DNA from 3 places in the Streptomyces sp. GbtcB7 genome. Region 3 is predicted to be linked to each of the others. Evidence: riboswitches for the same ligand, from Rfam matches in the RefSeq annotation. Region 3 holds a riboswitch; each other region holds the start of a gene.
The links. A riboswitch is a leader RNA that binds a small molecule or an ion and turns the genes downstream of it on or off. The one in region 3 is predicted to bind thiamine pyrophosphate.
Positions count from the first base shown of each region.

Region 1: another riboswitch for thiamine pyrophosphate. It lies ahead of thiC (phosphomethylpyrimidine synthase ThiC); the one in region 3 lies ahead of KVT44_RS40440 (thiamine ABC transporter substrate binding subunit).
Region 2: another riboswitch for thiamine pyrophosphate. It lies ahead of thiO (glycine oxidase ThiO); the one in region 3 lies ahead of KVT44_RS40440 (thiamine ABC transporter substrate binding subunit).

Region 1 covers NZ_JAGXJM010000019.1:119,007-121,945, forward strand. Annotated here, with positions in the region: gene thiC (phosphomethylpyrimidine synthase ThiC) at 1-1,800, opposite strand, end outside; TPP riboswitch at 1,793-1,970, opposite strand; gene KVT44_RS29095 (YibE/F family protein) at 2,042-2,939, shown strand, end outside.
Region 2 covers NZ_JAGXJM010000034.1:75,060-77,998, reverse strand. Annotated here, with positions in the region: gene KVT44_RS41495 (NAD(P)/FAD-dependent oxidoreductase) at 1-921, opposite strand, end outside; gene KVT44_RS41490 (hypothetical protein) at 954-1,304, opposite strand; TPP riboswitch at 1,399-1,510, shown strand; gene thiO (glycine oxidase ThiO) at 1,508-2,713, shown strand; gene thiS (sulfur carrier protein ThiS) at 2,710-2,910, shown strand; gene KVT44_RS41475 (thiazole synthase) at 2,914-2,939, shown strand, end outside.
Region 3 covers NZ_JAGXJM010000032.1:144,075-147,013, reverse strand. Annotated here, with positions in the region: gene rlmN (23S rRNA (adenine(2503)-C(2))-methyltransferase RlmN) at 86-1,192, shown strand; TPP riboswitch at 1,218-1,336, shown strand; gene KVT44_RS40440 (thiamine ABC transporter substrate binding subunit) at 1,419-2,528, shown strand; gene KVT44_RS40435 (iron ABC transporter permease) at 2,564-2,939, shown strand, end outside.

The DNA of each region.
Region 1 (2,939 bases), on a different contig from region 3:
CCCGCTGGCCGCGAACTCCTTCGACTTCTGCAGCATCCCCTCGGCGACCTCTTCAGCCGACGCCCCCGCGGCCGCCGTACCGCCGAACTGCTCTGTGATGCTCTGGCTGATCTTCATCGAGCAGAACTTCGGGCCGCACATGGAGCAGAAGTGCGCCGTCTTGGCGGGTTCGGCCGGCAGGGTCTCGTCGTGGAACTCCCGTGCCGTGTCCGGGTCGAGGGCCAGGTTGAACTGATCCTCCCACCGGAACTCGAAGCGGGCGTCGGACAGCGCGTCGTCCCATTCCTGCGCACCTGGGTGCCCCTTGGCGAGGTCGGCTGCGTGGGCGGCGATCTTGTAGGTGATGACGCCGGTCTTGACGTCGTCACGATTGGGCAGGCCCAAGTGCTCCTTGGGCGTGACATAGCAGAGCATGGCCGTGCCCCACCAGGCGATCATCGCGGCACCGATGCCGGAGGTGATGTGGTCGTACGCCGGCGCGACGTCCGTCGTCAGTGGGCCGAGCGTATAGAACGGAGCTTCATCACAGATCTCCTGCTGAAGGTCGATGTTCTCCTTGATCTTGTGCATCGGGACATGTCCCGGGCCCTCGATCATCGTCTGTACATGAAAACGCTTCGCGATCGTGTTGAGTTCCCCGAGCGTCCTCAACTCCGCGAACTGAGCTGCGTCGTTGGCGTCCGCGATCGACCCGGGCCGCAGCCCGTCACCGAGCGAGTATGTGACGTCGTACGCCGCGAGGATCTCGCAGAGTTCCTCGAAGTTCTCGTAGAGGAACGATTCCTTGTGGTGCGCGAGGCACCAGGCCGCCATGATCGAGCCGCCGCGCGAGACGATGCCGGTCTTGCGGTTCGCGGTGAGCGGCACGTACGGCAGCCGCACGCCCGCGTGGACCGTCATGTAGTCCACGCCCTGCTCGGCCTGCTCGATGACCGTGTCCTTGTAGATCTCCCAGGTCAGCTCCTCGGCGCGGCCGTCCACCTTCTCCAGAGCCTGGTAGAGCGGCACCGTGCCGATGGGGACGGGGGAGTTGCGCAGGACCCATTCCCGCGTGGTGTGGATATTGCGACCGGTGGACAGATCCATGACCGTGTCCGCGCCCCAGCGGGTCGCCCAGGTCATCTTCTCGACCTCCTCCTCGATGGAGGAGGTGACGGCGGAGTTGCCGATGTTGGCGTTGACCTTCACCAGGAACCGCTTGCCGATGATCATCGGCTCGATCTCCGGGTGGTTGACGTTCGCGGGCAGCACCGCGCGACCGGCGGCGATCTCCTCGCGTACGACCTCGGGGTCGACGTTCTCGCGGACCGCCACGAACTCCATCTCGGGCGTGATCTCGCCCCGCCGGGCGTACGCGAGCTGCGTGACCGCCTCTCCGGGACGACCTCGACGCGGCTGGCGCGGCCGCCCCGGGAAGACCGCGTCGAGGTTGCGCAGGCCCCCGCGCGGCGAGGTGTGCTTGATTCCGTCGTCCTCGGGACGGACGGGACGGCCCGCGTACTCCTCGGTGTCACCGCGGGCGATGATCCAGTTCTCGCGCAGTGGCGCGAGGCCCCTGCGTACGTCGGTGTCGACGACCGGATCGGTGTACGGGCCGGAGGTGTCGTACAGCGTGACGGACTGCCCGTTGGTGAGGTGCACTTGACGGACCGGCACCCGCAGATCGGGGCGCGAACCCCCGACGTATCCCTTGTGCCAGCCGATGGACTTCCCGGCCTCCCGCGGCTGTTCGCCCTCAGGCGTGGCAGGCGCCCCGCCCGTCTGGCTGGAGGCAGGCGTGCGTACGTCCTTGTTGGTCATGAGACCTACTCCCTACGCCGGCATTACCCGGTAACAGGTTCGGCGGTCGACGCAGCGGATTCCGTCTGCCGACGTCCCTTGTGAAACATCACTCGTTCCACGTGAAACATCGCTAAGACGGAGGTCAGCGCCCTCTCAGCCCGGTGCTCCGAGCTCCCGCGTGTGCAAAGGTGACTCCACGCTAGCGTCATATCTGGCGCGGTGAACAGAGGGCCCTCGCCGTTCTTGCGATGATCGGTCGGTGACCACAACGCAGCAGCCCCCGTTCCCGCCGTCCGAGCCGCCGCGCCGACGCGGTCCCGGAGACGGCTATGGACCTGGCTCCGGAGACGGCCGCGGACACGGACCGGGCGGTGGCCCCGGCCCCGGTCCAGGAGGCGGGCATGGGCACGGACCGGGTGAGGGACACGGGCACGGCCCCGGGGACCGACACGGACATGGGTCTGGGTCTGGGTCCGGGAATGGACCTGGGCCGGGGAACGGGCACGGCCGTGGGGACGGGCACGGGTCTGGGGACGGGCACGGATCTGGGCACTCGCACAGTCACAGCCATGGGCCCGCCACGCCCGTCTCCAAGCATCTGCGCAAGGTCATCGCGGCCATTCTGATCCCCTTCGCCGCCGCGGTCGTCGTGGGTCTCGCGGTGCTCTGGCCCGGTGGCGCCCCTTCCCACGAGCGCACCGGCGTCGGCTTCGACCGGCAGACCCAGCAGGCCACGGTCACCAAGGTCGACAAGGTCAGCTGCAAGTCCGTGAACGCGTCGGGGGAGACCCCGACCGGCGACACGTCCACCGCCGAGGGCTCCTCCGCGCAGCAACAGGCGACGGGCGACTGCAAAAAGGCGACGATCCGGATCGACACCGGCAAGGACAAGGGCCGTACGTTCACGGAGATCATCCAGCCTGACCAGTCACGGCAGTTGCACGAGGGCGAGAAGGTCGTGGCCGCGTACGAGCCCTCCGCGCCCAGGGATCTGCAGTACTCGGTCACCGATGTGAACCGGAAGTTCCCGATGGCGCTGCTCGCCGGGATCTTCGCGCTGGCCGTCGTGGTGGTGGGCCGGATGCGCGGTGTCATGGCGCTGGTCGCACTGGCCATCAGCTTCGTGATCCTGACCTTCTTCATCCTGCCGGCGATCC
Region 2 (2,939 bases), on a different contig from region 3:
CGGCGCCTGGAGGGCGTTGTCCCAGTGGTGGACGAGGAGGCGCTCCTCGTAGCGGCCCGACGGGAAGGAGGCGCAGTCGCCGACCGCGTAGATGTCCGGCACGGAGGTGCGCAGGTGGCTGTCGGCGACCACTTCGCGGTGGGCGCCTAGCTCGATGCCGGAGCCGGCCAGCCAGGCGGTGGCGGGGCGCGCGCCGATGCCGACGACCACGGCGCCCGCCGGCACCCGCGTGCCGTCGTCAAGGACCACCGCGCCGGGCTCGACGCGCTCCACGCGCGCGTGGGTGCGCAGCGACGCGCCGCTGTCCGCGTACCAGGCGGTCATCGGCGCGGCCACCTCCGCGGGCAGCGCGCCGGCCAGCGGCCGGTCGGCGGCCTCGACGACCGTGACCGCGCACCCGGCCTCACGCGCCGCCGTCGCGAACTCCGCACCGATCCAGCCCGCCCCGACGACCACGATGTCGTGCTGCTGGGCGAGCACGGGGCGCAGCCGCTCGGCGTCGTCCAGGGTCCGCAGCAGATGGACGCCGGGGACGCCCTCCGAGCCCGGCAGCTGGATCGGTTCCGCGCCGGTCGCGAGGACCAGGACGTCGTAGGGCACCGGTCCTGCCTCGGTGTCCAGCTCGTGGTCCGCGGGGCGCAGGCCCAGCGCCTCGCAGCCGAGCCGCAGTTCGATGTCCAGCGCCTCGAAGTCGATGTCGAAGGCGGAGCCCTCGGCCTTGCCGAGCAGTACCGCCTTGGACAGGGGTGGCCGGTCGTACGGCTGGTGCGGCTCGGCGCCGATCAGCGTCACATCCCCGGTGAATCCCTGTTCCCGCAGGGCGACCGCCGTCTGTACGCCGGCCATGCCCGCACCCACGATGACGACCCGCCGTGCCGTACGCCCCTGCGCCCGCACCTGTGCCCGCGTCTGCTCGCTCACCTGATCACCATAGACAACTGACAATCTGTCAGTCAGGGGACGTGCGCAGTGACCTGTTCCACAACGCTCGTACCGCTCCCGTCCTGGGACTCCCAGTCCCAGGTCTCCTCCAGGCGCAACCGTCCGTCGGGCAGCTCCACGACCACGGACACGCAGTGGCCCGACGAGGTGCTGCCGTCGTGCTTCAGCTGCACGTACCGGAAGTCGAGGCGGTCGCCCTCCCGCGTCCCCACGAGGTGACCGCGTGCGACGTCCCCGCCCGCGTACTCGGCCCAGATCTCGCCGTCCTTCTCGTGGTACGTGAACCGGGTGCGCGTACCGACCTGCCCGGGGGCCTGGTCGGCGACCGGGGCGAGGACCAGGCCGTCGAGCGTACGGGCCATGGACGGAGGCTCCCTTACTGAGACATACGGCAGCGGGCTAGGGTGGCCAACGTGCTGCATCTCCCGGGGGGCGACCCCCGGACCCCCAGCACAAAAGATTACTCGCGGGAGCCCGGACGCACCGGGCTGAGAGGGAGGCTGGCGGCCTCCGACCGTACGAACCTGATCCGGGTCATGCCGGCGAAGGGAGGGGCTGGACACCCATGTCGCCTACGCGTACACCTGCACGTTCCTCGGATGCGCCGTCATCGGACGCACGTGTGTCAGACGTCCTCGTCATCGGGGGCGGGATCATCGGTCTCGTGACCGCCTGGCGGGCCGCGCAGCGCGGGTTCACCGTCGCGGTCGTGGACCCCGAGCCGGGCGGCGGGGCGGCACGGGTGGCCGCCGGAATGCTCGCCGCCGTCACCGAGCTGCACTACGGCGAGCAGACCCTGCTGGGCCTGAACCTCGCCTCCGCGCGCCGCTATCCCGACTTCGCCGCCGAACTCACCGAGGCGAGCGGCCAGGACCTCGGCTACCGCCGGTGCGGCACGCTGGCCGTCGCCATGGACGCCGACGACCGGGCCCACCTGCGCGAACTGCATGCCTTGCAACACCGCTCGGGGCTCGAATCGGAGTGGCTCAGCGGCCGGGAGTGCCGCCGTCTGGAACCCATGCTCGCGCCGGGCGTGCGCGGCGGGCTGCGGGTCGACGGCGACCACCAGATCGACCCGCGCCGGCTCGCGAAAGCCCTGGTCAAGGCGTGCGAGCGGGCCGGAGTGGAGTTCCATCGGACGTGGGCGGAGCGCTTGACCGTCGTACGGGACCGGGCCGCCGGGGTCGTCACGACGGGCGGCGAACGGCTGGCGGCGGGGCAGGTGGTGCTCGCCGCCGGGAGCCTGAGCGGAAAGCTCCCGGGCGTGCCCGCCGACGTGCTGCCGCCCGTACGGCCCGTGAAGGGTCAGGTGCTGCGGCTGACCGTGCCGAAGCGGTACGCGCCGTTCCTGAGCCGGACCGTGCGGGCCGTGGTGCGCGGCAGCCAGGTCTATCTGGTGCCGCGGGAGAACGGTGAGCTCGTCGTGGGCGCCACCAGCGAGGAGCTGGGCTGGGACACGACGGTGACCGCGGGCGGGGTCTACGAGCTGCTGCGCGACGCCCACGAGCTGGTGCCCGGGATCACCGAGCTGCCGCTCACCGAGACGCGCGCGGGCCTGCGGCCCGGGTCGCCCGACAACGCGCCGCTGCTCGGCCCGACCGCGCTCGACGGGCTGCTGCTGGCCACCGGGCACTACCGCAACGGCGTCCTGCTCACGCCCGTCACCGGGGACGCCATGGCGCACGTCCTGACCACCGGCGAGCTCCCGGAAGAGGCCCGCCCCTTCACCCCCGGGCGCTTCAGCACCGCACTCACGGAGCAGACCGTATGAACATCTTCGTCAACGGAGAGCGACGGCTCGTCGCCGCCGACACGGCCCTCGACACGCTCGTCGCCACCCTCACCGTCGCACCCTCCGGCGTCGCCGCCGCGCTCAACGAAACCGTCGTCCCGCGCACGCAGTGGTCGTCCACGGCCCTCTGCGAGGGAGACCGCGTCGAAGTCCTCACCGCAGTCCAAGGAGGCTGAACCATGGCCGACGATCCGTTTGTCCTCGG
Region 3 (2,939 bases):
AGCTGACAGAGGCCGCCCACGGGTGACCGCCCCCACCCCGCTCTGGCCTGGGCCGGCGGAGTTGATCTGCGACACTGGAAGGGTTATGCCGAAGCCCGGAGAACTCACATTCGTCGCCCCCCGCGGAGCCAAGAAGCCGCCGCGGCACCTCGCCGACCTCACGCCCGCCGAGCGCAAAGAGGCGGTTGCCGCGATCGGTGAGAAGCCGTTTCGCGCCAAGCAGCTCTCGCAGCACTACTTCGCGCGGTACGCGCACGATCCCGCGGAGTGGACGGACATCCCGGCCGCCGCGCGCGGCAAGCTCCAGGAGGCGCTGCTTCCCGAGCTGATGACGGTCGTGCGGCATCTGTCGACCGACCAGGACACCACCCGCAAGACTCTGTGGCGCCTGTTCGACGGCACACTCGTCGAGTCCGTGCTGATGCGCTACCCGGACCGGGTGACCATGTGCATCAGCTCGCAGGCGGGCTGCGGGATGAACTGCCCGTTCTGCGCCACCGGACAGGCCGGCCTGGACCGGAACCTGTCCACGGGCGAGATCGTGCACCAGATCGTGGACGGGATGCGGGCCCTCAGGGACGGCGAGATCCCGGGCGGCCCGGCGCGGCTGAGCAACATCGTCTTCATGGGCATGGGCGAGCCGCTCGCCAACTACAAGCGAGTGGTGGGCGCCATCCGCGCGCTCACCGACCCCGAGCCGGACGGGCTCGGGCTCTCGCAGCGCGGGATCACCGTGTCGACGGTCGGGCTGGTGCCCGCCATCCACCGGTTCTCCGACGAGGGCTTCAAGTGCCGCCTCGCCATCTCGCTGCACGCCCCGGACGACGAGCTGCGCGACACCCTCGTCCCCGTCAACACGCGGTGGAAGGTGCGCGAGGTGCTGGACGCAGGCTGGGAGTACGCGGCCAAGTCCGGGCGTCGCCTGTCCATCGAGTACGCCCTCATCCGGGACATCAACGACCAGGCATGGCGTGGTGACCGGCTCGGGCGGCTGCTCAGGGGCAAGCCCGTACACGTCAACCTCATCCCGCTGAACCCGACACCGGGTTCGAAGTGGACCGCCTCGCGGCCCGAGGACGAGAAGGCGTTCGTCGAGGCCATCGCGGCTCACGGGGTGCCGGTGACCGTCCGGGACACCCGGGGCCAGGAGATCGACGGAGCCTGTGGTCAGCTCGCCGCCACCGAGCGGTAATCTGGCGAGGTCCAACCACATCTTCATATTCCGACAGGGGAGCGCCACAGCGCTGAGAGTGCGGTAGCCGGAGCACCGGTGGGCCGCAGACCCTCTGAACCTTGCCCAGGTCATTCTGGGTAGGAAGTTCGGGCATCACTCAAGCTGTTGCGCCCTGCCCGGGAACCTTCCGAGGATCCCGGGCAGGGCCGCGTCTCTTCCTGGTCATCCCAGGAGGAATTCAGTGATCACCAAGAGGACGACCACGGCCGTCGTCATCGGGCTGGGCCTCGTCACGCTGTCCGCGTGCGGGTCCTCCGACAGCGGCGGTGCCGGGGACTCCAAGACCGTCACGCTCGTCAGCCACGACTCGTGGGCCGTGTCGAAGAGCGTGCTGGAGGACTTCGAGAAGCAGTCCGGGTACAAGGTCAGGGTCCTCAAGGACGGCGACGCCGGGCAGGCCGTCAACAAGGCCATCCTCACCAAGGACAACCCGCAGGGCGACGTCTTCTTCGGCGTCGACAACACCCTGCTGTCCCGCGCGCTCGACAACGGGCTGTTCCAGTCGTACGAGGCCAAGGGCTCCGACCAGATCGTCCAGCAGTACCGGATCGACCAGGACAGGCACCGGGTCACGCCCATCGACTCCGGTGACATCTGCGTCAACTACGACAAGGCCTACTTCAGCAAGCACAAGCTGGCCCCGCCGGCCTCCTTCGACGACCTGATCAAGCCCGCGTACAAGAACCTCCTCGTCACCGAGAACGCGGCCACGTCCTCGCCCGGCCTCGGCTTCCTGCTCGGGACCGCCGCGAAGTACGGGGATGGGGGCACCTCCCGCTCGAGCGGAGCCGAGAGTGGGGGAGGCTGGCAGGACTACTGGAAGAAGCTCAAGGCCAACGGCGTGAAGGTGGTCGACGGCTGGGAGCAGGCCTACAACGACGAGTTCTCCGGGTCCGCGGGCGGCAAGAAGGCCAAGGCCGACCGGCCGCTGGTCGTCTCGTACGCCTCCTCCCCGCCCGCCGAGGTGATCTACGCCGACCCGAAGCCGAAGACCGCGCCGACCGGGGTCGCGAGCGACACCTGCTTCCGCCAGGTCGAGTACGCGGGGCTGCTGAGCAACGCGAAGAACACCAAGGGTGGCAAGGCGCTTCTCGACTTCCTCATCAGCGTCAAATTCCAGGACGACATGCCGCTGAACATGTTCGTGTACCCGGTCCGCGAGACCGCCCAGGTGCCCGAGGAGTTCGTGAAGTTCGGCCCGCAGGCAAAGAACCCCGAGACCCTGGCGCCCGCCAAGATCGCCGCCAACCGTGACCAGTGGGTCAAGTCGTGGACCTCGCTCGTACTGAAGTAGCGCCTCGAAGGAGCCGCAAGGAGAGCGCGACGCGGATGGGGCTGATGGCCCTGCCCGTCGCGTTCTTCGCCGTCTTCTTCGCCTATCCCGTCGCCGCGATCGTCGCCCGTGGCCTCAAGATCGACGGGGCCTGGCGGTTCGGACGGATCGGTGAGGTGCTCGCGCAGTCCGACATCCGGCACGTCCTGTGGTTCACCACCTGGCAGGCGCTCGCCTCCACGGCGCTCACGCTGCTGATCGCGCTCCCCGGCGCGTATGTCTTCGCGCGCTTCGATTTCAGGGGCAAGCAGGTGCTGCGGGCGGTGGTGACCGTCCCGTTCGTACTGCCGACGGTCGTGGTCGGTACGGCGTTCCTGGCCCTGGTGGGCCGGGGCGGACTCCTCGACCAGCTGGGGGGCGTACGGCTGGACA